Regions from separate parts of the Halomonas sp. McD50-4 genome, predicted to be linked through region 2. Evidence: predicted binding sites of a transcription regulator. Region 2 holds the regulator's gene; each other region holds the start of a gene.
The links. Region 2 encodes LexA, which represses DNA repair genes until DNA is damaged. Its sites were predicted from a motif close to TACTGTNTANNTANACAGTA; they were not measured.

Region 1 (10,853 bases), on a different contig from region 2:
GGACGGATGGTGGTGTTGGTGAGCGTCACGCTTTGCGCCCCAACGACCTCAGGGCGACCTAGACCACCGCTCACCAACACATCTTCGGCATCCGCGCGAATCGACCACGTATAAATATCGCCTAATGCAATGGGGGCAGTCGCCACATCGAAGTCGCCCGCCAGCACGGTTTCGACCAGCGCCAGCTGGTTGCCTGCAGCCGTCAACCCCAACGTGCCTGCCGCAAACGGCTGATTGGGGTTGATCAAGTAGTTCGCTGGCAGTTCGTCATTGGCCGCCAGCGCCACTGCTTGTTGTAGCGTTAGATAAGGTACCTCAGCACGGGTACCGATCGTGTCGGAAAGGTCGCTATTCGGGTCTTGAGCATCTCTCTGCGCGTCCCGAAGCGGGTTATTGTTGCCGTCTCGATAGGCATCGATATTAAGGCCGTCACTGGCGTTATCGATGGCGTCCAGTGCCTGCTTTACTTGGCCAGCAATGGAAGGAAGGCCCAACGCATCGGCCATTTCCTGATTGGTCAACTCCCGGCCAGCGTCGCTCGCTTGATTGAAGGCAGTTCCCAGCCGCGAGAGCGCATCGGCACTGCTAATCCCTGCCGTGGCCGCCATGGCCAACAGGCTCGCCACTTTGACACCCGCAATGAGCAGATCCAGATTAGGCGATGCCTCTGCCAACGGATCTGTCGTCATCAGATCGATTCGCTGGTCGAGGCCAAGCGCCGTTTTGATCGCCGTTTGGGCATCAGCATCGTTCAAGCCGAACTGTTGCGAGAGCTGCACCATCAGGGTGGTCAACGGGGTAATCACCGTCGCATCTTCTGGTGCCCGTAATACGCCGGTAAACGGCAACCCTGTGGAGATATCTACACCACCAGTGGCAGTCAAGATACCGCTGCCCTGCAAACCACTAAAGAAGCCATCGTCATTCGTGGTGACTTGATTCGAGTTGACGGCACGCGTCACGGTGGCCCCGGAAATATACCCATCGACCACATAGCCGCTGATGGTGGCAGGACCACCATCACTACCGCCACCGCCGCCTCCACCGCCCGCAGCGGCAGCCCCTACCGCAATGGCGCCGCCGCCGACATACAGCCAGGGGGGAATATCACCAAACGAGCTGACTGGCTCGCTACTACTGCTTGCGGTACTCGGGAAACTGCTGGTGCTCGACGGCTGATTGGCGAAAGACGCGCTCGGCACGAATAATAAGTTGCCGAAATCTTCGCCGCTGGCAATGCCTTGTTGAAGGGCATTGCTAGGGCTGATGAGAAATAGATCGCCCTGCTGGACCAGCGCGCCGCGCTCGATGACCATTTGCGTGCCGTCGGGACGGGTGATCAAGACATTGCCGTCGGGCAACAGCTCCCAGGTTTGTACGTCAGGAAGCTGGCTAAGCGGGACGAGAAGACCGCTATCATTGCCCAGTAGCTCCATCAGCGAATCGATATCGACGACGACACGGCCGTTTTCCAGCGCCACATCCGCGGCGGCCATGTCGATACGCTGACCGCTGTTCATGATGAGCGTTAGACTACCGTTAGGTTGGCGAATCACTTCCGCCACCCCTTGTAGATCATTGACGGCGACCATTTGGTCGGCCAGCGCCTGCTGTGCGATTAACGGCAGTACCAACGTCGCGGCCATCCCCCCTTGCTTCAATGCTTTTTGGTTGTTGGCCATCCAGCGACGAACGAAGGCCATGCGCTCTTGAGGATCAGCCGGAACGTCGATACGCACTACGTCGTCACGCTTATTGGCCAGTGAGTCCCAGTCGCTTTGGGCTTCTTGATGGCTGACCCTGACACCGTTGAGCAGATGGCCACTCATAACTCCGGGCCGCGTTGACTTAAGCATATCGGCTGATGACTTCGCCATTGAGCACATCTCCACTAAAGATTCGCAAGCGCGTTGCGCCAAACGTTTTTATGTAAGTCTGGCGTTGGCCGCCTTAGCGCTCTCATCCGTCGTGGATGACGAGCAGCCATAAAAAAATTGATCCGAGTATTTCATAAAAAAGCAGGAAATAAACCTGCAAAAAGGCGGGGTAATCCCGTTCTTCCCGGGATTAGAGATGAGCATCGCGGGCAAAAACATCAGCACGGCTTGAGAGGCAGGCACAAAAAAAGGCCTAGCGATAAACGCTAGGCCTTTGATCTTGGTGCCGGTGGCCAGACTCGAACTGGCACACCCGTAAAGGCGGCGGATTTTGAATCCGCTTCCCCACCCAGGCACGGCCGCGCTTGCACAAGGCTTTGCTGAACAATCAACCGCTTAGCGGCTTACACCTGTTACACAAAGCGCATTGGTCGCATGCAGTCTGCGACCAAATTGCGACCATCCCCATCTTAATGGCTCTGGACGCCCCTCCCGATGACTGGATATACTCGCGCCTAAACACTGTATATATGACCATGTATTTAAGGAGGCGCTTATGTCAACGAAAACCTACCAAGCCCTTGTGGAGCGAGTGAAACGCCAGATTGGCAGCCCTGGGGCTCAATCAAAGCAGTGTGTCGAGATTAAGCGCCAGCCCGATGACGCGGCAGAAGACTGGGCAAAATTGCTCGAGGACTTGGGCACCGTCGAGAACGTGACCATGATCCCCCTCGACGATACAGCCGAGCATGTGCGCCTGCGCTGGAATCCAGAGGAGTCGATGGCATGAGCATTCACCTGACCATCATCGGCCGCGTCGATACTATGGCCCCGCCAGTAAAGCTGCCGTTGGCTGCGGGCGAAGTGCGCACCGGGTTTCCCTCACCTGCAGACGACTACCTTGAAGGCGAGCTCGACCTAGTAGAGCACCTGATTCAGCATCCAAGCGCTACCTATTTTCTGCGCGCCAAGGGTACATCAATGGAAGGCGTGGGGATCTATGACGGCGACCTACTGATTGTCGATCGATCGATAGAACCCAAGCCGGGCCATATCGTCATCATGAGCGTAGACGGTGAGCTGACCTGCAAGCGCTACAGCGTAATGGGCAACCGCCACTACTTGTTTGCGGCTAACCCTGAGTTTCGCCCTATCCCACTTGATGGACGAGAATGCCAGGTTTGGGGCGTCGTTACGCACAACATCCACGCGTTGGCCCCAGGCTTCACCGTATGATCGCCCTCGTCGACTGCAACAACTTCTACGTAAGCTGCGAGCGGGTCTTTAATCCCAAGCTTGAAGGTCGACCGGTGGGCGTGCTGTCGAACAACGATGGCTGTGTCGTGGCGCGCTCTCAAGAGATCAAGGACCTCGGTGTAGCGATGGGCGCCCCCGCCCATCAGATCGAGCCTCATGTGCGCAAGCAATGCACGCTGCTGAGCTCGAACTACGCTCTCTATGGCGATATGAGCCGACGCGTCACCGATGTGCTGAGTCAGCACACACCTCACGTGGATGTGTACTCAATCGATGAGTCTTTCTTGTCGTTTGAAGGTTTCCCGCCTGACACACTAATCGACCGCTGCCAAGCGATGCGCTATCAGGTGCGCCGTGATGCCGGCATACCCGTTAGCGTGGGCCTCAGCACTTCCAAAACACTGGCGAAGATCGCTAACCATCGGGCGAAGAAAGAGCCAGGATTTGATGGCGTGATGATGATGGAACCAGGCAGCGACGACACACGGGCATTTTTGCAGCAGTTGCCGGTGACCGAGATATGGGGCGTAGCGGGCCGAAGCGCTGCACGTTTGCGCACACTCGGCATCGAAACGGCGTGGCAGCTACGAGAGGCCAGCCCCAAGCATCTGCGAAAGCATTTCAATGTGGTCATGGAGCGCATCGTTTATGAGCTCCGCGGTGAAGACTGCATCCCGCTGGATGACATGGAGCAGCCGAAAAAGCAGATCATGGTCAGCCGGTCGTTTGGGCGCCTCGCTCAGAATAAAACTGACTTACGCGAAGCGATCCGCACCCACGCTAGCCGCGCTGGTGAGAAGCTGCGTAAACAACAAGGGCTAGCACAGGCCATCATGGTGTTCGTGCGCACGAATCGCTTTCGACAGGACCTACCCAGCTACAGCAAGAGCATCGTTATTCCCCTGCCCTACGCCACGTGTGACAGCCGCGATCTGGTACGGGCTGCGATGGCCGGACTGGAGCAGATCTTTAAAAGTGGTATTTGGTATCAAAAATGCGGGGTGATGCTTATGGATCTTTGCGATCACCACAATGAGCAGCTTGGGCTACTGGGTGAACAGCAAAGCGATGAGAAACGAGAACGCAATGAAAAGCTGATGGCCACACTGGATAAGCTGAACCGCGAGCATGGGAAAAATACGGTGCGGCTGGGAATGCCGAGGAAGGCAAATGCTTGGGAGCTGCGTTGCGAGAACCGAACGCCTAGGTATACTACGCGGTGGGATGAGCTTGCTAATGCAATATCTTAAACATTAATTATAGCCGAGAGAGAAACAAGCATGTGGTCTATAGTCGCGGCGATAATTGCTGCCTTTTTATCCTCTTTTTTAACTACTATATTCGCCTCGCGGAGATACCGCGACGAAAGGGCTTGGGATAGAAAGGCATCAGCTTATGCAGAAGTAATTAGCGGTATAAAGAAATCAATAAGATATTCCGAGACATTCCAGGAAATGTATGAGTCTAGAGACAACGGTGACTACGAAAGCATCCTCTCGGTACTATTAGATGAGTCAAAAGCTGCAAAAATAGATGTTGAAAAAACCACCGACAGTCATTACATATTCCTTAGCGAAAAAGCCATCAATAAAATTGAAACTTATCTTTATGACGACTCGCACTTACTTCCCGAGCTATCTAGTGAAGAGCTTGCAGAAGAAGATACATTAAAAAACAAGCAACTACTAAAAGAATTAGTAGAAATTTCTCAACAAGAGCTTTCGCATTCCTCTTCCCATCTATATCGCCATGTTCTGCAGCTACATTCAAGAATTAAAAAAACTCTTAAAACCTTCAAAACTTGGATAAAACGCCCCTAAGGGGCGTTAATTTAAACCAAAAAACCGCTTAAGTGCGGCCCGTGTGCGTTTACGCGTTAACGCCCTACCATTCGATAGCGTTCGCCGCTTCCTCCGTTTCAGCCGCCCGCACTTGCTTCACCAGCCGCTGCCGCCGCCCGGTGAGCTGCTGGGCCTGGGTGAATCGCTCCGCGTTGTCGCGCACGGCTAGGCTGAGCTGGTAAAGCGTTTCGCTGCCGCCGTCGCCGTTGCGGCCTAGCAGAATGGCATCGAGTACCGGCGTGGCCGGGGCGTCGCCTTGCTGGCTTGCGTGCCAAGCCAGGTATTCGCCCGCTTCGGTGTTTTGCGCTACCCATGTTTGTTGCTCAATTTCTGGGTAGTCGCGCACCAGCGGGCGTACCTGCTCAGTGTAGGCGGCGTTGATCTCGCGGATCTTCGCGGCCTGGGCATCGGCCAACAGCTCGGCGGGGGTTTTGGGTAGACGCAGCCACGCCGGGGCTTGGGCTTGCTCGCTCATTGGGTGGGCTCCTGCTCTGGGGCTTCGATCATGCGCACTGTCCATGCGCCCGTGTCGGGGTCGCGCCAATACTTGGCTTGGCCGCTTTCCAGCAGCGCCAGCGCTTGGGGGTTGGTGGCCTGCACATAGCGGGCCTGGGGGTCGTACGCGGCGGCGTCTACCCACCCGGCCTCACGGGCACCCCATGGAATGCCGGTGGTTTGGGTCGGCTGCGCTAGAACGACGTGCAGCTCCCCCTCTTGCCAAAACATATCGAAGATGCCCGCCGCCTGCGTCTGGTCGTCGCCCACAAACTGCGCGCCCTCGGTGAAGGGGGAAACGTCGAGGCCGTTGATAACCGCGCCGTTAATCGCGTATTCGGCAGGGCCAGCGCCTGCTAGGAATTTAAGTTGCATGATTATCTCCTATTAATACCAGCGGCTATGGACCGTTGCAGTGACCTCAAAATCTACACTAGGGGTAGAAACACCTTTAAGTAATGTGAAAAAGAGGCTGCTACCAGACCTTCTAGTCCTGCCTATTGTGCAAGCAAGCATTTCCCCAGCACCACTTTGGAGAGATATTGAAAAAGTTGTTCCAGGGCCAATAAACTCAGACGTACCTAATGGCAAAATAATTTGATTATCATTACTTCTAAACCACCCACCATCAGAGTTTGTAATTGAAACACCAGCGAAAGCAGCGTTCACATGCATTTTTAAAGTGCCATCTGCATGCTTTTCCCAAGACCCAAAACTATTGCTATCTTTTTGAAAAATAGCTCCAGTAGGTACGCCGCCCTCTTGAGAAACAATGCCAACTATATTTTTATTATGGTAAATATCTGTAAACTTTAAAACAGCAGGGTCACCGCCTCTAAATGCTATTTTAGGTACGGGCTCGGGGCCATTTGCAGCAATGAATATTTCGGCCACTCTGTTTACGCCTAAGCTGGCCGTTCTCCTTGCAGCAAAAAGCAAGCTGCTAGCGTGAGGAAAGCCAATGGCATTTATATCCACCTCATAAAAGCCACCGTTTCTCACAGCGCTAGCGTTACCTGACGAAGGCGCATCACCGCCAAGAACCCCGCCATCACCTACTTTCAAAAGCCGCTCTTCTGTCGTATCTGTAGCGCTGGTAGTCACATCCTTAGAATAAGCGCTACCCGCCTGATTAGGCAGCCCACTACCCGGCGCATGAACGATGTTATCCGCGTTTAACTCTTCACGCGCCTGATTTACAAACACCACATCATCATTAAGCGCGGCAATCATGTTGTTAATAGACGTTTGAAACAGCGCTAACGAATCATTAAACCCATTCTGCTTTGTAATAACTTCGTTAGTGTCGCCATCTTCAAAGTTGTATTGTGTCCAGTTTTGAACAGCTACATTAGGAACAGACATTTAAACCTCCATAAAAGCGCCGGGCACTTCAAAGTTATTAACTCGCGTATGCGTGTGTTGGTAGCTGTCAGCCCGGCGGGCTATAAAGGCGTGTTCGGCCTCTAACATGCCGCCCGCTTCGGGGTAGACGTTGATATAAATGTCAGTGCGCTTTTTCACACGCAGCAACTCACGGCTTAGGCGCGTTAGCTCTTGTTGGGTTAGGTGGGAAAAATTAAACGTTAATAGTCGCGCTTCGCCCTCACCAATGGTGCGCAGTGAGCCGGATTCCGTACGGCTATGCTCGCCTAAATCTTCCCACTTGAGGTTAACGCCAAAGCTTAGGTTCATTTCTTCCGGCGGGGAGTAGTAAGAGCCGGTTACAATGCGCCCAATCTGCATATAGCCCACGGGGGGGTTGGGGTCGGTAATCGTAACGCGGTATCTGTTAGTGAGCGTGCTGGGCATCCAGGCGACAAAGTGCCTTATCGGTAGCTCTGACACGTCTTGCGCGCCCCATGGGTCGATACCCGCCCGCCAAATCCCGAGCGGGATAATCGACGCGGCGGGCATGGGGCCGCTGTCGTAACGCACCTCATCATTCAGCAGGTACTCAATACGCACCGTGCCACCTGCTGTTAGGTTGTGGTCGTACAGCACCAGTGCTGATAAAAACCGGGCGGTGGCCAGCGTGCCCTCTATCACCTGCGGCGCTAGGTTTTCTGAGCGCCACGCGTAAGAGCGACCGCTGCGCTGCGTGTTGGCTACCTGCATCGCTTCGCTGGTAGCCGTCAGCGTGGCCACGTCGTGCGCGTTGTCGATGATCATGCGCAGTGGTTTCAAAGCCACACCTCCAAGTTATTGACGCCCCGCGTGGGCGATAGGCTGTTACTGATCACCCGGCCCACGCGACCCGTTAAACGGGGGTGGTCTACCGCTATCGCCATTCCCACCCGTGCGGGCGGCAGGTAGGTTTCGAGCGCCCACACCTCACGGCGCACGCTGCGCAGGGCTAGCAAGCGGTCGCGCTCGGTAGCGGCATGGCTGGCGTTTTGAATCACGCTGTTACGCTCGGCACGCACCGCCAGCGGGTACGCGCTAACGCTCTGCGTGGCGCGGCTTTCGCGCCATTCGTTGCGCAGCCGTGCGGCTTCGCTGGGCTGGGTTTCGTCGATGCTCCCCGCCACGGTACTCAGCGGTGAATAGTTACGCCGGAAACGCAGCGTTAGCCCCCGCCACGGCGCTTGGGTTTCCGCTAGGCGTATGCCGTCGCGTTTAATCTCGTCGCTCACCAGCGTTATCTCCGGGGCCGTGGCGGCTTGGTGCTGCCGCACTTCTAAGCGCCCCAACTGATCCAAAAACCAGTAAGCCCCCAACCCTTCGCACAGCTCCTCTAAAATCTGCCGCCCGGTTACCTCCCCGTTGTAGTAGAGGCCCACGGTGTAGCTGGGTAGCTCGATGCTTCCCAACGGGACGCCGTAGTAATCGGCCACCCACTGGCACACCAGGGCGGGCGTGTTGTGCTGCTCTTCAATATCCACAGTGAGCGTACCCACCAGGGCGTTAGGCAACACGAACGCGCCCGCCGCTAGCTGCTGGGTGTGCGTAACCGGGTTGCCGTTATCCTTCGGGTTTAGCGCCGTCACCGGCAGGTAAGAGGCTTTAAAGGCGTAGGGGTCAGGGGTGAGTAGGTAGGCCGGGGCGTTGTACACGCTGCCCAGCGCCAGCGGCACCGGGCCTGCTTCGTCGGGTAGCTCCCCGGTGTCTATCGGGTCATCAAATACGCTACTTTCGTCTTCCATCACGAACGAAAGCACGCCCCGGCGTGCGTCACTGATCCCGCCGTTGCGGCCTTGCGCCAGCAGCCTAAAGTCATCCAGTGGCCAATCAGGCCCTCCGAAAAACAGTTTGATGGGGTGGCCCTGCCACGCGTATGCCACCCAGTGCGTCAACTCCCCATCGTCTAATAGCTCCACCTGCCCAAAGCCCACCAAGCCATCTATGCGGGTGCTTATATCGACGGCCTTTACCAGAATGTCGTTATAAGGCCGGTTGGGCGCTTGGTCGGTGGGGCGTGAGATAAACGGCGCGGTAGCCACGTATTCAACGCCCCCAGAATGGTGAAGCTCAGCTAGCACAATGCGGCTAGCTGATAAGTCGGCTAGCCAGTTTTCATACTGCGTATCGTTCATACGGTGCGCCCTTTCACACGGGCCGCGCTGGTGGCGGCGCGCTGTTCGTCCAGTTGGGCGGCGCGCTGCTGTTCGGCGCGGGTCGCGCTGCTGGCAACAGCGTTTGCCGTGTTGGCCGTATTGGCCTTAACGTCGCCCAATAGGCGGTTGAGGTCTTGGCGTAGCTGCTTGTTTTCGTTGCGCAGATCGTTCAGCACCTGCACCACGTCGCTATTGCCCAGTTGGGGAAACTGAGGCAACGGCACATCGGGCATGGGCAAGCCACGGTCGGGCAGCTCACGCAGCAGGTTGGCCGACTTAGCAGGGACTACCATTTCATCGCGGTGAAGATTGGCAACGTAGTTATCGAACGGCACTGACCAAAGCCCCGTCGCGTGTGAGCCGTCAACGCGCTTCAACGCCTTTTCCATTTCACGGCGCAGCGCGGCGGCGGCCTCTTCGGCAACCTCCACCATTTGCCGGGCGCGCTCTTTTTCCGCGACGCGCTCGAAATAGTAGGCGGTCCAGTCACCGCCACCGTTTCGCGTGGCGTTAGCCTCTTGCTGGTCCACCCAGCGCTCGAAGTCGCGCTGCGACATGCCGCCCAAATCAGCGCTTTGCACGGTTTTAATCAGCGCGTCCAAGCTCGCTTGGTAGCCGTTCCACGTAGTGGACTGCCCGCGCTGGTTGACGTGCCAACCGCTGACGCCTGCCGCTAACGCCTCCTTCGCCATGCCTTGGTTACGCGGGTCGACATACGAGGCATCCTGTATCCTCTGCTCGTACTCGCTGCGAATCGCCGCCCGCTGCTGGCTAAGCTCACGCTCTCGGGCGATGCGGTCGCGCTCGGCTTGTTCTGCCGCCTTACGCTCCCGCTCGATCCGCGCCACTTCGGCTTGAGCAACGCCAAGCGCGTTAATGGAATCCTTCAAGCTGACGAGGTTGCCGTTCAGGCCGACGAACTGATCGGTCGTCCTCCCCATTTCTTCGACCAGCCCGCCCAGCTCGCTAAGCTGGTCGCGGGCGCGCTCTTCCAGGCTTTGCGTGTTGCCTTCGGTGCCCTCGCTGCTGCGATTGAGCGCCTCTAAACGGCTAATGGTGCCGCTGCCGTCCTCGTCCAGCTGCCGGAAGATGCGGCGTAACTCGGCATCACTGGCCAGCCCCTGAAACGCGCCGTAAAACTCATTCCAATCAATCAGGCCGCTGGCGTCTAAGTCGATGCTGTCGAACATCGGTTTAAGCGTGCTGCCGATACCGCTAGCCAGCCCGGCCAGCCGCTGATTAGCCAGCTCTTGCTTGGTGATGATGCCGTCACCGTTGGCGTCTACCTCACGAATCAGGCGGCTAATTTCGGCATCGGTGGCGTGGGGTGCCAAGGCGCTACGCACCTGGGCGGCGGTCAGCTGGTTGGCATCCAAGCGGGTCAGCTCGCGGCTTAGCTCTACCGCTAGCCGTTCGTCGGTAGGCATCGCAGAGATAACCACCGATTGCAGCGCGTCGCGGATCTCTTGCGCCAGATACTCTTCGGCGCTTATCTGATCGGGCAGATCCTTTAACGCATCCAACACATCGCCCTGAATGCGCTGGAACGCCCCACCGCTGGCGTACATCGCTTCCCCGGCAGCCAGGTATTGCTCGGCGTATTGGGTAATACTTTGTAGCGCGTTGCGGTCGCCTGATTGGGCAAGCACCAGCTGCCGGGCGAACTGGTCCCCCGCTTCGGTCAGGTTCATTCCGGGGGTGCCAGCGGTCGCGGTTTGCTGGTCTACCCACTGGCTAATGCCGTTAAACGTGCTGCTCAGCTGGTCGTTCACTTGCGCCAGCGAACGGGCGTACTCCTGCCCCGCCTGCGTGGCCGCTTTCTGGGC
Region 2 (10,853 bases):
AGTGGCTAAACTCCTGACCTACGAAGCGACCAAGGGTCTGGAGCTCGAAGATCATGAGATTCAAGGCTGGAACGGTGAGCCTATAGCGACACGTCGCTTGAAAGGCAAAAAGGTGACCATCGTTCCGATTCTGCGGGCAGGCTTAGGTATGTTGGAAGGCGTGACAGACCTTATTCCTAGCGCGCGGGTCAGTGTCGTTGGCCTGTATCGCGATGAAGAGACGCTGCAGCCGGTGCCGTATTTTGCAAAATTCGCCAACGACATCGAAGAGCGTATGGCGATTGTGATCGACCCGATGCTGGCAACCGGTGGTTCGATGGTGGCTACGTTGGACATGCTGCGTGAGCGTGGCTGTGAACACATGAAAGTCATCGTATTGGTGGCTGCCCCTGAAGGGATTAAACGGGTGCAAGATGCGTATCCCGATGTAGAAATTTACACTGCCTCGGTGGATGACCGACTCGATGAGAATGGCTACATCGTCCCCGGCTTGGGAGACGCCGGCGACAAAATTTTCGGAACGCGCTGAGCGCTCCGTCTCGAAACGCCCCTTACGCTTTGCGTTAGGGGCATTTTTTTGCCTCCGTGACTTGGCTATGTACGAACACTATCTGCGCTAGCCGCCATTTCGTACAAAACCTAATAACAGACCCCAGGAGTGGTGTGATGATAACGAGTGCGAGACAAGAGTCTTGGCCAAAAATGTTACTGACCGGCGCGCAGATGCTGTTCGTGGCCTTTGGTGCATTGGTACTGGTTCCGCTATTGACTGGGTTAGATCCCAGCGTGGCGCTGTTTACAGCCGGACTCGGTACGCTGGTCTTTCATGGCGTCACCAAGCAGAGCGTGCCGGTATTTCTGGCCTCCTCGTTTGCCTTCATCGCGCCCATTCAGGGCTCTGTCGCCAGCTTCGGCGTGTCGGCGACGCTGGGTGGGTTGATGGCGGCCGGGTTGGTGTACGTGGTGATTTCTCAGGCGGTACGGCTGAAAGGGACGGCTTGGCTGCACCGGCTGTTGCCCGCCGTGGTGGTCGGTCCCGTCATCATGGTGATTGGTTTGGCGCTCGCCCCGGTCGCCGTCAGCATGGCAACCGGCGAGACCAGCGACTCCATTGGCTACGGCCAAGCGATATTTCTTTCCATGGCAAGTCTGTTGGTGACCCTGGTGCTCGCAGTATTTGGCCGCGGCCTGTTGCGTTTGGTGCCCATCATGGGCGGTATTGCAACGGGCTACGCGCTGGCGCTCATCATGGGAGTGGTTGACTTTACGCCGGTGCGCGATGCGGCTTGGCTGTCGTTACCCAACTTTACGGCGCCTAGTTTCCATTGGGCGGCCATCCTGTTCATGATTCCGGTCGCGATTGCGCCTGCCGTCGAGCATATTGGTGACATGGTGGCGATTGGTTCGGTCACGCGTACCAACTATCTGGAAAAGCCTGGCTTGCATCGCACGCTACTGGGCGATGGTTTGGCCACCACCGTCGCTGCGCTGTTTGGTGGGCCGCCCAACACGACTTACTCAGAAGTCACCGGTGCCGTGACGCTGACCAAGGCCTTCAATCCGATGTACATGGTGGTGGCGGCGGTCATCGCTATCGTTTTGGCCTTTGTCGGCAAGCTTGGTGCGCTACTGCAAACCATCCCTGGGCCAGTCATGGGGGGCATCATGACGCTTCTGTTTGGCTCGATTGCCGTGGTCGGTATGAATACTCTCGTGCGCGCAGGGCAGTCGTTGACGGCGGCGCGTAACTTGGTGGTGGTGTCGCTGATCTTGGTGTTTGGCATCGGCGGTATGCAATTTGGTGGCGGGCAGTTCACGCTACAGGGCGTAAGTTTGGCCGCTCTGGTCGGCATTGCGTTAAACTGGTTGCTACCAGCAGAAAAAGAGGGTGAGTGAGTCGTGACAGACAGGATGCGTTATGAGTGAGGCGCTACGCTGCCCGTTTCCGGTTCTGGGGGTGGCTGCCTGGAGTGGTACCGGTAAAACCACGCTGTTAGAGCAATTGTTGCCGCTTCTGCGCGGCATGGGAGTGTCGGTGGCGGTTATCAAACATGCGCACCATCATTTCGACGTGGACCAGCCGGGTAAGGACAGCTACAGGTTACGCAGCTCGGGGGCAGCGCCCATGTTGATTGCGTCGCGCCATCGCTATGCGCTGATGCAAGAGACGCCGGGGCAAGAGGAGCCCGACTTGGCCCATTTGCTGGCATTAATGGCTCCCCATTCGCCTGATTTGGTAATTGTGGAAGGCTTCAAAGCTTGGCCGATACCTAAGTTGGCGCTCTATCGAGAGGGAATTGGAGACCCGGCGATTCTTTCCGACCCTTGGGTGCAGGCCGCAGCGTTGACCGGCGAGCCTCCTGTGAAGCTTGCGTCTTCGGTCACGCGTTTGGATTTGAATCGCTGTGACGCGATCGCCCGCTGGGTCAGTGACTGGGCCGACCAGCAGCGGCGCAACTTGGCTTGATGATAAAAGGTGACACCATGCAGTTAACCCACCTGAACGCGCACGGCGAAGCCAATATGGTCGACGTCGGCGATAAGCAAGAGACACGTCGAGAGGCCGTCGCCTCGGGGCGTATCGTCATGCAGCCTGCTACCTTGAAGTTGCTGAGCGACGGCGCGTTGCCCAAAGGCGATGTGCTGGCCACGGCGCGTATTGCAGGGATCCAAGCGGCTAAACGCACCCACGAGCTCATTCCTCTGTGCCACTCGCTGGCACTTTCTAAAGTCGCGGTAGAGTTCGACATTGACCATGATCAAGGGTGTGTGAATGTGTCGGCCATGTGCCGTTTGAATGGCCGTACCGGGGTCGAGATGGAGGCGCTGACTGCCGTATCGGTCGCCTGCCTGACGCTTTACGATATGTGTAAAGCGGTCGACAAGGCAATGCGTATCGAAGCGGTACAGCTGGATAGCAAGCAGGGCGGACAGCGCGGCGATTACCGCCGCGACATGACGGCTCCCATCGTCACTGGTGAAGGTGCTGCGGGCGAGGTGAGCCTCGGCGAGCGCTGTGTCTCACCCTGTGTGCGGGTCAAGTTTTTGGCCGAGCTGCGCGAGCGCGTTGGGGAGAGTGATTTGGCCATTGGGTTGGACAAATTGCCAAGCCGTGATGTGGCTGGGCTAAAAGCCGCGCTCAAAGCTCAAGATGCGCGCTTCTCAGTGCTGGCAGACCGTCGAACGCTGTGCGCGATTAACCAGGTGATGGCCAACGACAGCGCACGCATTACCGATGAAGACGAAGTGGCCTTTTTCCCCCCGGTGACCGGAGGCTGAGCCGTGTCCGTTAACGAACAGAAAGCACCCGACATAGGGGTAGTCGTGCAGTCTGCTCCGTTCTCCATGGCCTACGGTTATGAAAGCGCGTTGCGCCAGCGTACCGACATTGGCGCGATCGTCACCTTTACGGGGCTGGTGCGAGATTTCAACGAAACGCCCGACGTCATCGGTTTGACCCTGGAACACTACCCAGGCATGACCGAGCGCACCTTGGCACGTATTGCAGAGCAAGCGTGTCAGCGGTGGTCATTGCAAGCGGTGAGGGTCATTCATCGCGTGGGAGATTTGTTGCCGGGGGACCCCATTGTCAGGGTGCTGGTTGCCAGTGCACACCGCCGAGATGCCTTCGAGGCCTGCGATTTCATCATGGACTACTTGAAGACCCAGGCACCTTTCTGGAAAAAAGAGCACTCTAGACAGGGAGCATACTGGGTGAAAGAGCGCGACACCGATCAGCAAGACGCTGCTCGGTGGTAGTGCTCAAGGCTCGTCGTTCAATTCCTCGATGGTTGGCATCTCGGCGGCCATGATCTGCAGGTGCACCTCGGGCATATGCTGCAAGTGATTCGCCAACCAGTGTACCAACCGAGGCTGTAGCGCATGGCGTAAATCGGCTAGCGTATCTGCGGTGATCTCATCGAGCTGCTCGTCCAGCCACTCGCTAAAGCTGTCTTCATCCATGGGGCTGGCCCCGCTAGCATCCAGCATCAAGCGTCCAATGCGGCACCAGCCCGTCTCGGTGGCCGCTACCGGCAAAGCCAAAAAAAGGCTGCCGCGACGTGCCGAGGAGTGGCCCGTATCCAAGCCAGGATGAGCGACTACGCTATTTTGATTGACGATGCAGGGAGGCTGAGGATAGCGCGTCTCGCAGCGTAACCCTTGCTGGTCGAGTACTAGCATGTCGCCATTCACAGGCGTCAGCGGTGCTTGAATGCCCAGCTCTTCGGCAAGCGCTTGATGCGCCGCTTGATGGCGAGCCTCGCCATGCACCGGTAGCAGCATTTTGGGTCTGACCCACTGATAGAGCTTTCTAAGCTCTTCCTGGGCAGGGTGTCCGGTAGCGTGAAGCTCGGGATGGTTCGTTTCATCGAACAGCGTGACATCGAGTTGCAACAAACGCTTTTTAAGCTGCTCGATGGGGCGCTCATTGCCTGGAATGGCTTTGGCAGAAAAAATCACGCTATCGCCCGGTTCTAAATCGACAAAGGGGTGGCGACGCTGGGCCAATCGTTGCAAGGCGGCGCGAGGCTCGCCCTGGCTACCGGTGGCAATGATCACGACCTCTTCAGGGGGGAGGTAGCCCAGGTCATGGGCGGGCACCAGGGGCGGGAAGTCGTCCAAATAGCCCAGGCCTCTGGCCACACTCACCATCCGCTCCATCGAGCGGCCCATCAGGCTAACCCGGCGTCCACTCGCCTGGGCTGCCAAACCAATGGCCAATACCCGCGCTAGGTTGCTGGCAAAGCAAGACACGACCACCCTGCCTGTGCAAGCGCTCAGCGTGTTCGCCAACGCCTTGGCAACGTCCCCTTCGCTGGCGGACTGTCCCGGCATGGGCGCGTTGGTTGAATCCCCTACCAGCAAATCGACCGGTGCCAGTGCTCTGAATTGAGCCGCATTGACCGGTGAGCCAATGAGCGGGGTTGGGTCCAGTTTCCAATCACCCGTGTGGAGAATGCGGTAATCCCCCGCTTGCATCATGATGGCGCAGCTCTCGGGGATGGAGTGGGTAACGCTGAGATAGCGAAGGGTGAAGGGGCTACTCTCTACTGCCTCCCCCGGTTCGATGGTCTGGATCGCTGCGCTACTGAGCTGATGTTCGGCAAACTTGTAGCGCAAGAGTCCCGCTGCGAGTGGGGTGGCAAAAATCGGGCAGCCCCATTTGGGCCAAAGCCACGCCACGGCGCCGATGTGGTCTTCATGGCCGTGGGTAATGAACAGGGCTTTGGGGGTGATCTTGAGCGCTTCCAGGGTTTCCGTGTTGGGGACTTGAAGCGGAGAATTCGGCAGGTCTTGGCGAATCATCATGCCGCAATCAACGGCGATCCACTGATCGTCATACCCATACAGCGTGAGGTTCATTCCAATTTCGCCACAGCCACCAAGCGGTAGCAGGCGCAGGGGCGGGCGGCGACGGGGACGAAGTTGAACGCGTGATGGATGCATCAGTTATGAAAAGCCTAGAAAGTAATGTCTTAACTATACGGGATGCGGGGGGCGGGTAACAATCATCGCGGCACCAGACCGCGGTGCTTCCTTATCTTGCTTACGTTACACTAATGCGGCTAAAGCGTTTATCTGCCGTTAGGCAGGTGCTTGGCGAGCGTGCCGTTAAATACGTTAAGAGTGTCTGTGATGTCTCATTATTACCGTTTAGTTGTTTCCTGCCCCGATCAGGTGGGCATTGTGGCGCGTGTCTCAAGCTTTATTGCTCAGCAGGGTGGTTCCATTACCGAAGCAAGCCAGCACTCTGATTTAGAGACTGGTCGCTTTTTCATGCGCTATGAAATTCTGGCGGACTCACTGGGTATGTCGGCGGAAGCGTTGCGCACGGCGTTCGAGCCCGTCGCCGCCGAATTCGATATGCAGTGGTCGTTGGTAGATACGCAAAAGCGTCGCCGTGTGGTGCTCATGGTGTCTAGAGAGTCTCACTGCTTGGTCGACTTGCTGTATCGCTGGCAAGCAGGCGAGCTGGATTGCGATATCGTGGGCGTCATTTCTAACCATGACGATATGCGTTCACTCACGGAGTGGTACGGTATTCCCTATCATCACGTACCGGTCGATCCTACCAACAAGCAGCGGGCATTCGATCAAGTGCAAGAGCAGATAGATGCGGCCCGCGCCGACTGTGTGGTGCTGGCGCGCTACATGCAAATACTGCCGCCTTCCCTTTGCGAACGCTATGCGGGCCGAGTCATCAATATCCACCACAGTTTCCTGCCGTCGTTCGCGGGTGCCAAGCCGTATCATCAAGCTTATGAGCGCGGTGTGAAGCTGATCGGTGCGACCTGCCATTACGTCACCGAAGAGCTGGACGCGGGCCCGATCATCGAGCAGGACATACATCGGGTCAGCCATTGCCACACGCCGACCGATCTCGTTCGCTTCGGTCGCGACGTTGAAAAAGCGGTGTTGGCGCGTGGTTTACGCTGGCACTTGGAAGATCGTGTGCTCATTCACGGCAATAAAACGGTCGTCTTTAGTTAATCTACCGGGGGCGCTATGTCGTTTGCACAGAGCGTATTGGCACCATGGGCGCTGGTGATGACGTGGTTGTTGTCATTGGGCATGGTGGGCTGGTGCATTTGGCTGCGCCCTTGGCAACCGTTGCTCGAAGATAACGCGCTCCAACATCGATGGTTGGCCGCGACGCTTGTCGTCATGCTGTTTTGGCAGCTTCGCGCTCAAGCAGTGGATTGGTTGACGCTTCACCTAGTATTTACGGTGTTAATGACGCTGGTCTTTAAAATGCCGTTAGCGCTGCTGAGCAACGTAATGATCAACGCTGCCATGGTAGCGATTGGACGTAACGAGTGGAACCTTCTTGGGGCGAACGTACTGGTGACTGGCATCGTGCCTGCTATGGTGACAGGCATCGTGTGGCGTCTGGTGGATCGCCGCCTGCCGGATAATTTGATGGTGTTCTTATTCGCCTGCGGATTTTTCGGCGCAGCGCTGTCGACGTTAGGTGGCGGGCTTGTCGCGGTGGCGCTCATCATATTGGCGGGCACGGACCCTGAGGCCGTATATCTCGCTCAAGAGTATGCCCGCTTTTTACCGCTGCTGATGCCGTCGGAAGCCTTCATCACCGGGATGCTGCTCAGCATCTTGCTAGTCTACCACCCAAGTTGGGTGGCCACCTTCAATGACCACCGTTACATCGACTCACAGTAAATACACTTCGTGTAACGGGTCTGACCACGGCCTCAGTTCAGCCGAGCGCTTGTCCGTTTCCGCCCCGAATAACGCCGACGCCGACACCCTCGATATCCAGTTGCTGGGTGCGCAGATCGATCTCGATCGGTGGGAAGTCGGCATTCTCGGCGATCAACGTGACTTGATGGCCCTGGCGTTTAAAACGCTTGACCGTCACTTCGTCTTCTAACCGTGCTACGACGATCTGGCCATCGCGTACGCGATCAGTGCGATGAACGGCCAGAAGGTCGCCTTCCAAAATGCCGACATCTTTCATGGAGAGGCCGCGTACACGTAATAGGTAATCGGCTTTGGGCGTAAAATACTCGGCTGGAAGCGGGCAGTAGCGGTCTATGTGTTCGGCAGCCAAGATTGGACTACCGGCGGCAACTTCGCCAATCACGGGTAGCCCATTGGGTACAGGCTCGGAGGCGGCCGTTGTCGTTGCTGGCACTTCGCTAGGTTCCAGCGCCTCCTGGTTCGGTAGCCGAATTCCCCGCGACGTATTTCGAATGATGCGTATGGCGCCTTTACGCTCGAGCGCACGCAAATGCTCCTCGGCAGCATTTGGAGAGCGGAACCCCAGCGCCTTGGCGATTTCAGCGCGCGTTGGCGGGTACCCCAGGTCACCCATGGTTTTGACGATGAAATCAAATACGTGCTGCTGACGTGCTGTGAGTGGACGAGACATACCAAACTCCAAAACAGTGAAAAGACAGTAGCTACATGTCGGCTTAATCAGTATGTGTTTAAGTATACAGTATGTTGCTCTGTCCAGTACATGGTCCATGACCAACGCCAGTGTAAACGAGTGCTTTGAAAGCTAGGTAAAGAAGGTGCCGCCCATGGACCGTTGGCGAACTGGATAAGTGATTGAGCCTGTCAGACATATGTCATAGTATGCAACGTTGTTTAAAACACCTGTTTTTTGGAGGGCGAGATGGCCCAATCAGATACGGTAACGCGTATATTGGACACGGCAGAGGTGCTATTTGCAGAGCGAGGCTTTGCCGAGACGTCGCTGCGCAATATCACCAGCAAGGCACGCGTCAATTTGGCGGCCGTCAACTACCACTTTGGTTCCAAAAAAGCACTGATTCAAGCGGTGTTCGCCCGCTATCTCGATCCGTTTTCGGCACGTTTTCATACGGCACTGGATGAACTCGAGACGCGCCATCAAGGCCAACCGATTCCTTTGGAAGTGCTGCTTGAGACCATGGCGACCACGGTGTTGGCCGTCCCGGCAGAACGCAATAGCCTGAAAGTGTTCATGAGGCTCCTGGGCCTGGCGTATAGCCAGGCTCAGGGGCATTTAAGGCGTTATATTCAGCAGCAATATGGCGACGTGTTTACGCGCTTCACCGAGCTGGTGCGCCAAGCGACCCCAGACCTGCCGGACGCTGAGCGTTTCTGGCGGCTACACTTTATGTTGGGAACGGTGATATTCACGCTGTCAGGCTTGGATGCCCTTCGCGATATCGCCGCCAAGGATTACCAAGAACAGGTTACGGTGCGGGATCTGGTACGACGCCTGCGGCCCGTCGTGGTCGCCGCCATGAATGCGCCGTTGCCCGCCGCGGTTGAAGAGGGTCACCATGGAAACGCCCAAGCTAGCTGAGCTGCCGCCTACACACGGTGGTTGGATAGAGATCGATACCCAGCGTCAGAGACTCTGCTGGTGGCAAGGTAACGATATTCAGCATGAGTGTACGATTTCGACGGGGCTGGCAGGCGTTGGGCAGGAAGAGGGCAGCGGTCAAACGCCGCTTGGCTGGCACTACGTGCGCGCATCGATTGGCCAAGGCTGTCCCGATAACGCGGTATTTCGGGGTCGCCGGTGGACGGGCGAAGTCTATTCGCCAACTCTCGCGGCCAGCTTCCCCAAGCGTGACTGGATCCTGACGCGGATACTTTGGCTATGCGGTTTGGAGCGCGGCGTGAATCGCGGGAGAAACGTCGATTCCCAGCGGCGCTACATATACTTGCATGGCACCCCAGAGGATCAGCCCATGGGCACGCCAGCCTCACACGGTTGTATACGCGTGCGCAATCACGATTTACATTTCCTATTCGATCACGCCCAGCCCGGTACGCCGGTTTGGCTGCATTAAGCCCACCCACAGGACGTCGCGCCAGAATTTTGACACGCCAAGCGGTTAGTCTAGAATGGCGCCCTTTTTGTTGGACTCACCATCATGACGCAACCCATTGGCCCGGTCATGCTCGACCTTGAAGGGCCACAGTTAACCAACGCTGACAAGCGCCTGCTAAAAGATCCTGCCGTAGGCGGTGTGATTCTGTTTGCTCGTAACGTCGAAGACGCGTATCAGGTTCGCAAGCTGTGCGACAGTATTCGTCGTGTGAGAGGCGATTTGCTACTGGGGATCGACCAAGAGGGGGGGCGTGTCCAGCGAATCAAGCAGGGCGTTACCCGGCTACCCGCTATGGCGCGTCTGGGTGAGCTGTTCGCCAGCGATCCGGTCGCGGGTGTGAGCCTTGCCAAAGATACCGGTTGGCTGTTGGGCATGGAGATGGCCGCCTGCGGATTGGATATCAGCTTCGCCCCCGTATTGGACGTTGAGAGTGGCGTATCCAGCGTGATTGGTGAGCGCAGCTTTAGCAGTGACCCTCTTCACGTAGCCAAACTTGGCCATGCGTTTATCGAGGGCTTGCACGAGGCTGGCATGGCCGCTGTGGGTAAACACTTTCCCGGGCATGGGGGCGTGGCGGCAGACTCCCACGTGGCGCTACCCGTCGATGACCGGCCGCTAGCCGAATTGAAAGCGCGCGATCTCGTGCCGTTTCGTGAACTTGCGGGCGTTTTAAACGGCGTCATGCCAGCCCATGTCATTTATTCGGCGTTCGATAAACGCCCCGCTGGGTTTTCGCCGACGTGGCTGGGCATGCTACGCGAATCGCTGGGTTTCAAAGGGTGTATTTTCTCGGATGATTTGAGCATGACCGGGGCGCATGAAGCCGGTGGACCCACGGAGCGCGCCAAGGCAGCTTTGACGGCTGGCTGCGACATGCTGCTGATATGTAACGATCGTGCCGCTGCTCTTGAGGTCGTCCACGCCTGTGAAGGGGTGTCGAACAAACGCCCTGCCAAACTGCGTTATGGCCGTGCGAGACCTGATATCGATGCCCTGGCTGCCCTTGGGCGCTGGCGGCGCACTCATGCCAAGCTAGAAGCATTGGCGAACTAATTTTATACCGTTATCTATTAAGACGTCTTTATGGAGATGGAGCATGTCCAAGTTGGATAAAGAAGCGCTTGAATCGTTGGATTCCATGCGTGAGTTGATGGATAACGCGGATTGCCTGATCTCACAGGAGCAGGTAGAGCGAGCGTTGGATCGCATGGCCGAAGATATCACGCGTGACTTGGGCGACAAGCTGCCGGTGTTTTACTGTGTCATGAACGGTGGTCTCATTACCACGGGCCACTTGTTGACACGTCTAGGCTTTCCATTGGAAGTGGACTATCTACACGCCACCCGTTATCGCAACGAGTTACGCGGCGGTGAGCTATTTTGGCGCGTTTCTCCGGAGGTGCCGATGGCGGGGCGTCACGTCGTCATCGTCGATGATATTCTCGATGAAGGCGCGACACTGGCCGCTATTCTCGAATACTGCAAAGAGGCACAGGCCGC
Region 3 (10,853 bases), on a different contig from region 2:
CAGACGTGGGACTTCAGAATGGGTAATTACCGCCGAGCGATCCTGAACCGAAATAGTCCCCAGTGGCGTGAGCGCGACCCTGTATTGGCGGCCCTTGTTGAGGCCTTTGAGGACGAGTTGCGGGCCATGGGGCGCATCGATTTTGACGACATGCCCCTGCTGGCCTTGCGGGCGCTGCGCGCCAATGAGTGGCTTCAACGCGCGCTTCTTGCGAAGTATCCGGTTTTGGTCGTCGACGAGTATCAAGACTTGGGGCGTGCGTTGCACCGCATGGTTTTGGGGCTCTGCTTTAGTGCTGGGATGCGCCTGTTCGCCGTTGGTGACCCGGATCAGTCGATCTACGGGTTCAATGGGGCACGCCCGGACCTGCTTCAGCAACTTTCACGACGCGACGATGTTGAGACTGTCCACCTACGTTTGAACTATCGTTGCGGGTCCCGGATCGTGACCGGCTCGCGTTACGCTCTCGGCGAGGATCGCGACTATGAAGCTGCTGAAGGGGCGAATGAAGGAACGATACACTTCCATCCCCGAACAGGGAACCGCGACCAACAGGCAGACGACCTCTTTTCGTCGCTGCTTCCCGATATTAGGGAGCGCCTGCCCGATTTGCGGCTCGCGGATATCGCAATTCTTTACCCGTCGGCACCTATAGGCGATGCAGTGGCGAGCGCCGCGCAGAACTACGGTCTGCCGACGATAAGAACTGATAAGAATTCTCTTTACCCTCGCTCTAGTCGCCTGATGCGCTGGCTGGAACAATGTGCCGAGTGGTGTTGCGGAGGTTGGCGTACCGGCACGCCGCGGTTCAGGACCCTGATGAATGATGGGCAGCGCATTTTTTCAGAATCCTTGACTGCGGAAGGTGATGTCCTTTTATTTCAGCGGCGGCTGCTAAAGACGCTATGGGAACGACGGGACAGTACCGTTCTACTACATTGGTGGCTTAACGAAATACGACGGGAAGCGATCGCGGAACTGATCGAGGGGGGCTGCACGTTGCAGGACGAGGGTGAGACCCTCGGTGCTTTTATCGACCGTGCCGCTCCCGATGGCGATTGCGCAGAAATGACCTTGGGGCAGTTTGCAGGAAGGAGCGAGGGCAAGAACTGTATTAGCCTTTCAACTCTCCATAGTGCGAAGGGCCGTGAATTCGTGGTTGTTATCATGTTCGGTATGAACGATGGAACCATCCCATGGCATAACGAAAGTAACCAGCGTCTCGTCGAGTGGCGGCGACTATTCTATGTAGGTTTTACGCGCGCTAAACAGGAACTACATATGATGTACGCGGCGAATATGCCATCGCCATTTGTCAAGGAAGTCGAAGAGCGACTGAACGCTGATGGATAGTTTAGAGGCCAGGGTAGCTACGAGGGTCCGATCTAGTATCCGAGCATGGTACCTGAACGACCCATTGCAGACCTTCGCGTGGCAGCGGTTGGCCAGAGAGTGGCCGGTCAACTAAATTCAGTACCGTGCTCTGTCCCCAAATCCTGCTATGAAGACACGTCGCTATAGCTCGGACCAAACGCTCCGTGACACTTTTTAAATTTCAGCCCAGATCCACAAGGGCACCGTTCATTCCGAGCCACACCCCCCATCGTTTGCCTATCCATCACACGCCTGGCTTCGCTGATGATGCTGGCAATTAAAGCAGTTTGACCCTCGAACTCGAGCCTCTGGTCCTCCTCCAATCCCTCCAGATAAGGATCCAAGCGTCTAAGTTCGGTAATAGCCCCCCGGTGGTCACCGCACCAAGCCAAGATCACCGCATACTGACTCCTGACTTGAACCATTCGGGCCATAAGGCCTGCTTGGGCAACGACCGGCAGAATATGCTGCTCCATGACTTCTTTGGCACCCTCGAAATCCTTGATGTCCACAAACACATCCGCCAAATCTTGACCCACGCGGACAACTGACTCGTAGCCCTCAACCATTTGAAAGAATTTCATGGCGTGGATTCGTTGAAAGGGCGCAGGCAGCCCCTGATCCTCGCGGGCCTTGGCATACACCTCTAGAGCATCGGCAAGATGCTTGATGTGCTCATGGACGTCAGGTGGTCGCTTGACTACCTTCCAGAGGACATCTGGATTCTTGCCCATGACTTCCTGAGGTGTCAGCCCCAGAATTTCAAAGTATTCATCAGCTACTTTCTTGCACAGTGCTTCAGCTTGCTTGTGGCGCTTCAACTTCCACAGAGCGATCGCGTGGTTGTAATCAAATACACGTTGGTGATCAGCGTCAGGGATTTTGGGCGTGGCGTACGCTACTGCCTGCCGCACTTCGTCCTCACGGCCTTGGTCTGAGGCAAACAGTATTTTTCTCATCGCCCATGTGACCTGCTCACGAAACTCAAATCCGTGCTCATTGAGAAGCTGCTCCATTGCGAGCAAGGAATTAGCCACTTCAGCGAAGCGCCCTTCGCGCATGTAGGAAAACACAAGCCCATCAAGCGCCCAGAAAGCCTGGTGGGGATTCAGATCACCAGCCTCAAGCGCGCGCTTCAAGCTTGAGGTGATATCCACGGATATCCCCATCTCGTAGAACAGTTCCTCGCCTGCCAGCCCAATGAGGGTCATCACGTCGTTGAGCCTGATGAATACCCGGGTAAGAAGTGAAAATCGCGAGGTGTTACGGTTTTTCTCCAGGCTCTCGATCAGCAGCTCCTTCAACGTCACCAGTGCAGTACTGATCACGGGCTCACCCATGAGCTCCAAGTGACGTAGGCCTAGAGCACGGACGGCATCATGGACTTTGAGTGTTTTGGCACCAAAAACTTCAACTGTCCCTGTGGCTTGGATCTTCTTGATGGCTGCAGCTGCGCCGCCCTGTGACAGTTTGAGCGTGGCCGATAGCAGACGAACCACTTCTTCATGCGTGAGCCCTGTATCAGCAAGGCTGACGATAGCTAGGGCGTTTTGGGTAACTTGGTCATAACCATCGTAAACACGAGCCAGGATGACCTCTTGAGCCGTTTCCACTACGTTCGATTGCTGGCCGAGATCGGCGCAGAGCGCCTCGATGTCTCCGCCGTATTCCGACATGGCAACCGTAATGGCGCTGTCGACGTATAGGGGGAGCCCGCCTGAGTAAATCCGAAGCTGTTCGAATGTCTGAGCACTACCGAACGCGCCTGCACCACTAGCCACCCGAGCCACGGTATCGAGATCCCACCCGAGCAGTGTCTCGCGTCGCAACGTCATGACCGCCTCGAGCTCCCGGACATTCTCATGAGGCTGACATAGAAGAATGAAACAGATGTGGCGAGTCGCGTTCAGGAGATCTCGCAGATTCGCGACGGGAATGCGATGGGCATTGTCGACAACCACCACTAATGGAGCCTCAGCTTGCTCCATAAATCGATCGAACGCCCGAATTACCTCGTAGCCGCTAGCACCGGGCAAGAGAATTTTTCGGATACCTTCCGGGTCTCGCTTGGAATACTTCGAAGCAAGCTCCCGCACGATGGAGCTTGCAATAGCGGGCCCAGGTAGGTCACCCACATCGTAGTAGGCACATGGTTCAGGGCTATGCAGTGCAGCATGAGCAGCCCATGTAGTTTTCCCTGCGCCAGACAATCCACAAATGATGCGAACCCGCTCTTCCGAAGCGAGTTTAGGCTCGTTCTGTTGCGGCCTATATGAGGCTGGCGGTGTGGGAAAGTCTTGCAACTGCACAATCAATTGCTCAAAAAGGCCCGGCAACTCTGAAGTGCGGAACACGTGCCTAGAATTGCCATTACCGGCAGCGGACGCCAGCATCACCAATCCCGCCATTTTCCAGGTCAGAGCGGAAGGTGACAGGAGTGAAAAATTCAGCTTCTCAGCTTGTGCCACACACCACTGGGCCGCCTCTTCTACAGTCGCCCACGCAGGCGGAAGGCAACCTGGGCGCGAAGCTTTTGACTCAGGATGGAGGTAGATCAAGTCCGAAGCAGTCTTGTTCTCGTCTACCTCAGTCTGAAGCGTTTCCCCGAGCGGCTGATTAGCAACAATAATGAACTGAGGCTTTCCAGCACGCCGCCCTGGTCCATGCTCCTGCCGGATCAGCTCGAAGCGCCCCAATGCGCCTGCAGTGTCGCCCGGCATAAGGGGGCGGGAGCGGGTCTTAACCTGAACGTAGATCCGACCGGAATCAGTGCTGAGCTCTACGTCTTCATCCCGCTCGACCAGCACCTCGTTCACCCCAGAGGACTGAGCTAAGAACAGACAGCCCACAGCGTAAAGATGCTGATAGAGAAACCCCTTGTGTACAGATTCGATCCGTTTAAGTTGCGCGGGATCTAGCACAGCATCTGGATGTTTGTGGTCATTTGATTGCATGGGTGTCCATTCCAGGATTCGGCAGAAAATCTTAGTAGGCCTAGTATCGCTACAATAATAGCGCAGTGTCCCAGCCTTCTTAGCGACTTTGAACGTCTGCTCCTGGCCGATAGTGGCCAAGCCAACTTTGGTGATGCAGAGTTGCATATCCGAGAATCATGGCACTGAATGCATCTGGTGCCAGGGGGAGAATTGCTTAGCCTGTGCTGTTTAGGTGTGTTGTTATTATCTGTATCAACCTGATGGTCGAGAGGAAATTGAACTGACGCCTGATAGCGCCATCGAAGGAAATATCAGATAAAGGTCGGCTTTTGCTGACAAGCTATTACTACCCGTTCTTGCAGGATGGGGTCTTCGCGGAGAACTTTATGGATTATGAACATGCAATTGTGAAATTCGAAGACGGGATTGGCACCCTGTTCTGCAACGGCTGCGGCATTATCATCGCTGAGGGTACCCAGCATGAGGATAGAGAACACTACTGTACCATGTGCATGAGCGGCAATTGCAAAGCAAAATTCAAGGACGGAAACTGATATTCCCAGCCCGCCACGCTCCGCGTTTTAGGGAAGGGGGCATGGAATAGATGTTGTGAACATCATTAATCTGAAAACTCTTTAACATCCGCTCTTGGCTGTTTGCTGAAGTAACGAAAAAATAAAGTCAGTTTGACGGATGGAGCTGCCATGATGGCAGCTTCATTTTATATCAGCATCCACTTACAAACACCCCATCTCAGCAAACGACTTACACCCATCACTACCCACCACCACATGATCAATCACCCGAATATCCATCAGTCCAAGCGCTTCCTTCAGTCGCTCGGTAATACGTCGATCCGCATCACTAGGCTCAGGATCGCCACTAGGGTGGTTATGAACGAGGATCACAGCGGCAGCGTTGTAAGCGAGCGCTGCTTTCAGCACTTCCCGTGGATACACGCTGGCTGAATCAATAGTGCCGCGAAACAGCTCTTCAAAGCGGATGACGCGGTGCTGGCTGTCGAGGAACAGCACGCTGAACACCTCATACTCATAGTCCTGAAGCAACAGCTGCAGATGCTCAAACGCTTGCGAAGGCTGAGTAATCTTGCGGCCTTTGGCGAGCTTGCGGCGTGCGAAGCGCTTGGCCATGGTGATGATGTCAGTTTCCGTGACCGGTGACGTGACTAAGTAGGTGCCTGCCACTTCACCGGCTTTGAGTTTGCTATGGGGCATGATGACCTCCAAAAAATAAAGATGCCGGGGTGGTGGCCCCGGCATCTATGTCGTTAATAGTGGATGTGTATTGTGGTTCAGCGGGCAAGTCACGCCGCCATCACTTGGCTGATGCGTCGCTCCATTTCCTCATGAAAGGCATCAACCCGCTCGGCAATCGTGCGGATCAGAGCCTCGTCTCGGTAAGCGCGTTTCACAAACAGCGGCATTCCGGGCCAGTAGCTCACAAAGTCGATCCATTCTCGTTCGCTGACCCAGAGCCCTCCTTGGCATTGGGGCATGTGCTCGTCGGGAATTTCCCCGCTGAGCAGCACCTCAATTTGGAACTTGGGCAGCTTGGTCTTAATCTCCAGCAATCCGTTTTTGCCAATCAGACTATCCGGTGAGTAGCCCACGTTGTGATTGAGGATCAGGCCCACTTCTCTAGGCTTCGGTGCGCCGGTCATATCGCGATACAGCGAGCGGGCGACGCTCTCTAGTTCCTGCCCCCGCTTGGTGTGGGCATTGCCTTGAAACGGCTCGGCTAACTCGCCGGTCATACGCTCGCCGATCAACTGGTGCATGTAGGTAATGGCTCCGGTACCCAACCCACCAGGCCCTTTACCATTCACCAGCAATGCCTTGAGTTCTGACATGGTGACGCGCCCAAGACGCGCCGCCAGCCACTCGGGCGAGCCTTGTGGCATGGTGAGTATCTGCATACACGCCTCCTGTAGGCGATGAGTGGTCGGTCTGAGCCGCTATTTCACGACTCGCTTGGTGAGGGATGCGCGGAGCTTGTCGAAGTCCGCCTGAGGCACCTGAACCGCAGCACCGTATTTGCCGCTGAACCACTCTTGGGTAGTAGCTGGGCATTGGCTGATCAAACGCTGAATCTGCCCCGCCTGGAAGGCCGTGACCCTCTTCACGGCTGCACGTGTGCTGGTCTGACCGTTATCGTCTTGCCCGCGTGTGGTGATGTTAAGCAATGCGCACAGTACGTAGCGCTTGCCGTAGCTGGTGGACGAACCAAATGCCTGAACGGCATTCTTGTTACCGCTCATATCCGCAGGCAATAGCATGCTGGTCTCTTCCCGATGGCCGTCCTTGTGCATCAGCACGCCCGTTACTTGGATACCGCGTTCCTGGGTCTGAATACGAAAGCTCACTGCGAAGCCGTGTTTTTGCAGGATGGGCCGCACGGTATCGACAATGTCTTCCAGCGTGGCATAGCAACCGTTGTTGGTTTGGCCACGCTCTTCAATGCTGGGCAACTCGGTCTGCATCGCTGCCATGGCCGCGCTGTAGGCCATCATGGCCTGACGGTCCATCACCCGTTCCTGCATTTGCAACAGGCGCTCCATCTTGTCGATATCGACGTCAGGGTTAAGCGCCGCGCGCTCGATCACCTGGATAATGGCGGTACTTTCAGTGGTTGATGAAGAAGAAGTAGGCGGCACCGCCTGGAGAGACGATGCCTCTTGAGTGACCATCTGTGTCTTGTTCGCCATGACGGCTCTCCTTAAAAACGGTATGGGAGTTAAATATCGGTGGGCAGATCATCGGGAGATACCGGCACAAGCCGAAGCTCCGCGCGGTAAAACTGGCCTTTCGCCATGACATAGGTAGTTGCCTGGGTTTGGTCTTGGGTCAGAAGGCGTTCTGTGAGCTGGGTAAGAGCTAAGTCGAGGTCGTGGTGTAGCAGTGCCATATAGGCCTCCAAACAAAAAAACGCCCAGCCGGTTAAGAGCTGGGCGTCTATGGGGTGACGTTAGTGAGGTAGATCAGCAAGTAACGTGGTGGCGACGCCGTTAAGAGTTAGCTGACCAAGGCCAGCGCCGCGTTGAGCGCTTCCTGCTTCAGCTGTGCGCCTTGTCCGAACCAGGCAGAGTCCATGCGGGTATCGTTACTGCGTGCGCGTTTTTCATGATCGACGTATTCGGTCACGGCATTGAGCAAGCCCCAGGCCGTGTTCTTTGCGGTCACCAAGTGAGCGCCACGCCCTTCGCCTTGGTAGAGCTTCTGTACCTTGTTGAGCGCTCGGTAGTTGGGCAGTTTGGAAGGATCGTCTAACGGCGTCTCCACGCCGCACATCACCGCTTGGAAGTAGTGTTGCGCTTCACGGTGATCAATTTTCCGCTCGGCTAAGGCTTTCATGCGGTACATGAAGTCATTCCATTGCGACACCGAGATACCCAGCTGGCGTTTGACAGCGCGGGGATCAAACTCTGAACGGTGGGGCACCTTCACCGCTTGCGACGTGCCATCGACGGCAATTTGCAGCGTGTTGTTGCACACCACCCGCACCGTGGTGGGCGTGGCCATGGTGGCGAGAGAGCCATCGCAGGAAGTGGCCAACAGCAGGTAGTCATTGACCTCATCCTGACCTTTTAGCGACGTGCTTAAGCCGCTGCGGGCCAACGCCCAGAACTTACGTCCGCCTTTGAGCACGCCAGCGGTTTCTAGCTCATACCCGGCGTACTCGGTCAGGTCACGGTAAAACTCCAAAATCTCTTCGGGCTGCACCACCTTATAGCGCTGTGACACCACCGACAGCGGTGCTTTGGTATCTGAGCGGTAGAGCACTTTTTGCTCAGGGAAGGAGTGAATGCTGCCCAGGTGGCTAGCCCCTTCGGCAATAAAGCGTACCGGTGCTTCTTCAATATGCCAGTTCATACCGGCCTGTTGCTGCCAAACTTCCAGCGGTTGATGACGAGACAGCTGTTGCCCCAAACCATGCCAAGGGGTATCGCCAACGTAGGCCATGTGTTCAACGAGATGTGCCATGAGTCATTCTCCAGACATAAAAAAAGCGCCGATCAGATGCCAGCGCGAGAAAGTGAATAAGCGGATCATTCGCCCCACACAGGGCGAATAACGATGGATTAAGCGTTAGGTGCTAAAGGCGGGTAGGCGTCGCGGTAGGTGCAGCCGCACGAAAAGCATAACCACGGTGTCCCGCTGCCAACTGGCAGCCACTGCTCAAACAGCGAGGTGGCCATGCGTGAGCCGGTTTGACCTCCGGCCACGGCACCCATCATGGCGGCAGGCAGTTTTGCTAATGGAAAGCGAGTCACAGTTAGCGGCAGTGGGCCGGGGATGGCTGTCGCTCGCCATGCGCCAATAGCACCGCCGATCAATGTGCTGCCTACCACGCTCACGCGTTGGGCAGTCTCCAGGTTCAGCGTGCGTGTTGATGCACAGTGTTTACAGGGTGGGGGCATATTGAAGCTCCTATGCAGCGGAAAAGGTTCCAGTGGGGTGGATGCATAGGAGTGATATAGGTCTGAAATTGGTTGGGATACGCCGATGAGGTATTGCGTTAATTGAGCACTTTACAGATACTGTTTTTATATACAGCTATCAATGGAGGTGCCCATGACGTTATCAGTGACATTACTGGGACAAGCAGACGCTTTGACGACGTCGCAGTCCTTACCGCTCTATACCTGTGCCGTTCGCGCAGGCTTTCCTTCGCCCGCAGATGACCACTTGGATACCGATCTTGATCTACACCGTTATGTGGTGAAACGGCCTGCAGCAACGTATTTCGTACGTTCTGAAGGAGACTCCATGATTGGTGACGGGATTCACCATGGGGATTTGCTGGTGGTGGATCGCAGCCTCGAAGCCTTACCAGGGCGCATTATCGTCATTTGTGTTGATGGTGAGCTCACAGTAAAGCGCCTTGAGCGAGTAGGGCAGCGGACTTATCTCCGGGCAAGTAATCCTGCTTACCCTCCCATTCCCCTAGATGCTCGTGAGTCGCATGTCTGGGGCGTAGTGACTCATGTGCTTCACAGCTTTCCAGGGGCAACGCTGCAATGATGGCCCTGATCGACTGCAACAATTTCTATGTCTCTTGCGAACGGGTCTTCAACCCATCACTGGAAGGTCGTCCTGTAGGGGTACTATCTAATAATGATGGTTGCGTCGTCGCGCGCTCTAACGAATTAAAAGCGCTGGGTGTTGAAATGGGGGCTGCCATGCATCTGTTAACACCCGAAGTGCGCCGCCAAACTGTCCTGCTATCCAGCAACTATGCGTTGTATGGTGATATGTCCCAACGAGTAACCGAGGTGCTGGGCGAGTTTTCACCCCATGTAGAGGTGTACTCCATCGACGAAAGCTTTGTTGGGTTTCAGGGGTTTGAGGTAGATACCTTGGAACATCGAGGCCAAGCGTTGCGGGATACCGTGAAGCAGTGGACAGGTATTCCCGTCTCAGTGGGGTTTGCACCGACACGGGTGTTAGCCAAGGTCGCCAATCATGCCGCTAAAAAACACCCTGCATATAGAGACCAAGGCGTATGCACGTTGCTTACAGAAAGTGCGTCTACTAAAGCGTTGTTGAATCAGTTGCCAGTCACCGACCTATGGGGCGTTGCACGCCGCACCGGTGAGCGATTACGCGTCATGGGCATTGAAACTGCCTGGGATCTGCGAGAGGCAGATCCGAAACATATCCGTCGGCACTTTAGTGTGGTGCAGGAGCGCATTGTCTGGGAGTTGCGGGGGCAGCCCTCCATTCAGCTAGATGACATGAGCCAGCCTAAACAACAGATCATGGTGTCTCGTTCGTTTGGGCGGCTTACCGACGATCCCCATCAGTTAAGGGAGGCGCTACGGCATCATGCTGCCAGGGCGGGCGAAAAGCTTCGCAAGCAGCAAAGCGTTACCAGCGCCGTCATGGTGTTTATCCGCACCAACTCGTTTCGCACGGATTTACCTCAATATCGTCAACGTGTGGTCATTTCTCTGGAACGGCCGACTGATGATAGTCGTGAGATCATCGCCGCTGCGGTGCAGGGTTTGCGTCGTCTCTGGCGAAAAGGATACGCCTACCACAAAGTGGGTCTCATGCTGCTTGATCTATCGCCTAAAGCTAATCGACAGCTCACCCTCACTGACACCCCTCAGACCGACGAAGAAACCAAACGTAGCGAACGATTGATGGCGACGATGGACAAGCTCAACCGTGAGCTGGGCAAGGGGACGGTACAGCTGGGCCTGCCCCGAAAAGGAAACGCCTGGTCGTTGCGTAGTGAGCGTCGTACACCAAGGTATACGACGCAGTGGAATGAATTACTGCAGGTCAGATAAGTTAATCAAGCCAATGAAGCTAGGGCTCACTGGCCACGACGTCACGACGTTGAAAACTTAAATCTATACAAAAGTGACGGTTACGCATGAAATAAACGGGTATGTCGACTGCGGACGTCGTCACATCATTCAAACCGGAGCGAAGTAGCGTCATATCGTTGAGTGCGTGAGTGGCTTTACTTTTTGCCTCTTCGTCGATACTTGTGTGTGATCTTGCTGCCCCAGCG

Region 1: a site for LexA is predicted at 2,398-2,417, ahead of MHM85_RS07355 (DUF1654 domain-containing protein). Genes of this name have one in related genera too.
Region 3: a site for LexA is predicted at 8,867-8,886, ahead of umuD (translesion error-prone DNA polymerase V autoproteolytic subunit). Genes of this name have one in related genera too.

The regions. Positions count from the first base shown of each region.
Region 1 is NZ_JAKRFG010000004.1:250,550-261,402, reverse strand. It holds gene MHM85_RS07365 (calcium-binding protein) at 1-1,877, opposite strand, end outside; tRNA gene MHM85_RS07360 (tRNA-Leu) at 2,159-2,237, opposite strand; gene MHM85_RS07355 (DUF1654 domain-containing protein) at 2,434-2,667, shown strand; gene umuD (translesion error-prone DNA polymerase V autoproteolytic subunit) at 2,664-3,113, shown strand; gene MHM85_RS07345 (Y-family DNA polymerase) at 3,110-4,384, shown strand; gene MHM85_RS07340 (hypothetical protein) at 4,415-4,954, shown strand; gene MHM85_RS07335 (hypothetical protein) at 5,019-5,450, opposite strand; gene MHM85_RS07330 (hypothetical protein) at 5,447-5,845, opposite strand; gene MHM85_RS07325 (hypothetical protein) at 5,858-6,835, opposite strand; gene MHM85_RS07320 (hypothetical protein) at 6,836-7,657, opposite strand; gene MHM85_RS07315 (hypothetical protein) at 7,654-9,006, opposite strand; gene MHM85_RS07310 (EF-hand domain-containing protein) at 9,003-10,853, opposite strand, start outside.
Region 2 is NZ_JAKRFG010000010.1:115,711-126,563, forward strand. It holds gene upp (uracil phosphoribosyltransferase) at 1-529, shown strand, start outside; gene MHM85_RS13075 (uracil-xanthine permease family protein) at 703-1,896, shown strand; gene mobB (molybdopterin-guanine dinucleotide biosynthesis protein B) at 1,919-2,467, shown strand; gene moaC (cyclic pyranopterin monophosphate synthase MoaC) at 2,485-3,279, shown strand; gene moaE (molybdopterin synthase catalytic subunit MoaE) at 3,283-3,759, shown strand; gene MHM85_RS13095 (ribonuclease J) at 3,763-5,364, opposite strand; gene purU (formyltetrahydrofolate deformylase) at 5,638-6,492, shown strand; gene MHM85_RS13105 (energy-coupling factor ABC transporter permease) at 6,508-7,179, shown strand; gene lexA (transcriptional repressor LexA) at 7,217-7,891, opposite strand; gene MHM85_RS13115 (TetR/AcrR family transcriptional regulator) at 8,141-8,818, shown strand; gene MHM85_RS13120 (L,D-transpeptidase) at 8,796-9,311, shown strand; gene nagZ (beta-N-acetylhexosaminidase) at 9,396-10,406, shown strand; gene MHM85_RS13130 (hypoxanthine-guanine phosphoribosyltransferase) at 10,450-10,853, shown strand, end outside.
Region 3 is NZ_JAKRFG010000012.1:9,504-20,356, reverse strand. It holds gene MHM85_RS14205 (ATP-dependent helicase) at 1-1,353, shown strand, start outside; gene MHM85_RS14200 (SEC-C metal-binding domain-containing protein) at 1,500-4,475, opposite strand; gene MHM85_RS14195 (hypothetical protein) at 4,697-4,864, shown strand; gene radC (DNA repair protein RadC) at 5,048-5,545, opposite strand; gene MHM85_RS14185 (lambda exonuclease family protein) at 5,635-6,246, opposite strand; gene MHM85_RS14180 (ERF family protein) at 6,286-7,035, opposite strand; gene MHM85_RS14175 (hypothetical protein) at 7,065-7,235, opposite strand; gene MHM85_RS14170 (DUF932 domain-containing protein) at 7,343-8,311, opposite strand; gene MHM85_RS14165 (hypothetical protein) at 8,410-8,748, opposite strand; gene umuD (translesion error-prone DNA polymerase V autoproteolytic subunit) at 8,903-9,352, shown strand; gene MHM85_RS14155 (Y-family DNA polymerase) at 9,349-10,626, shown strand.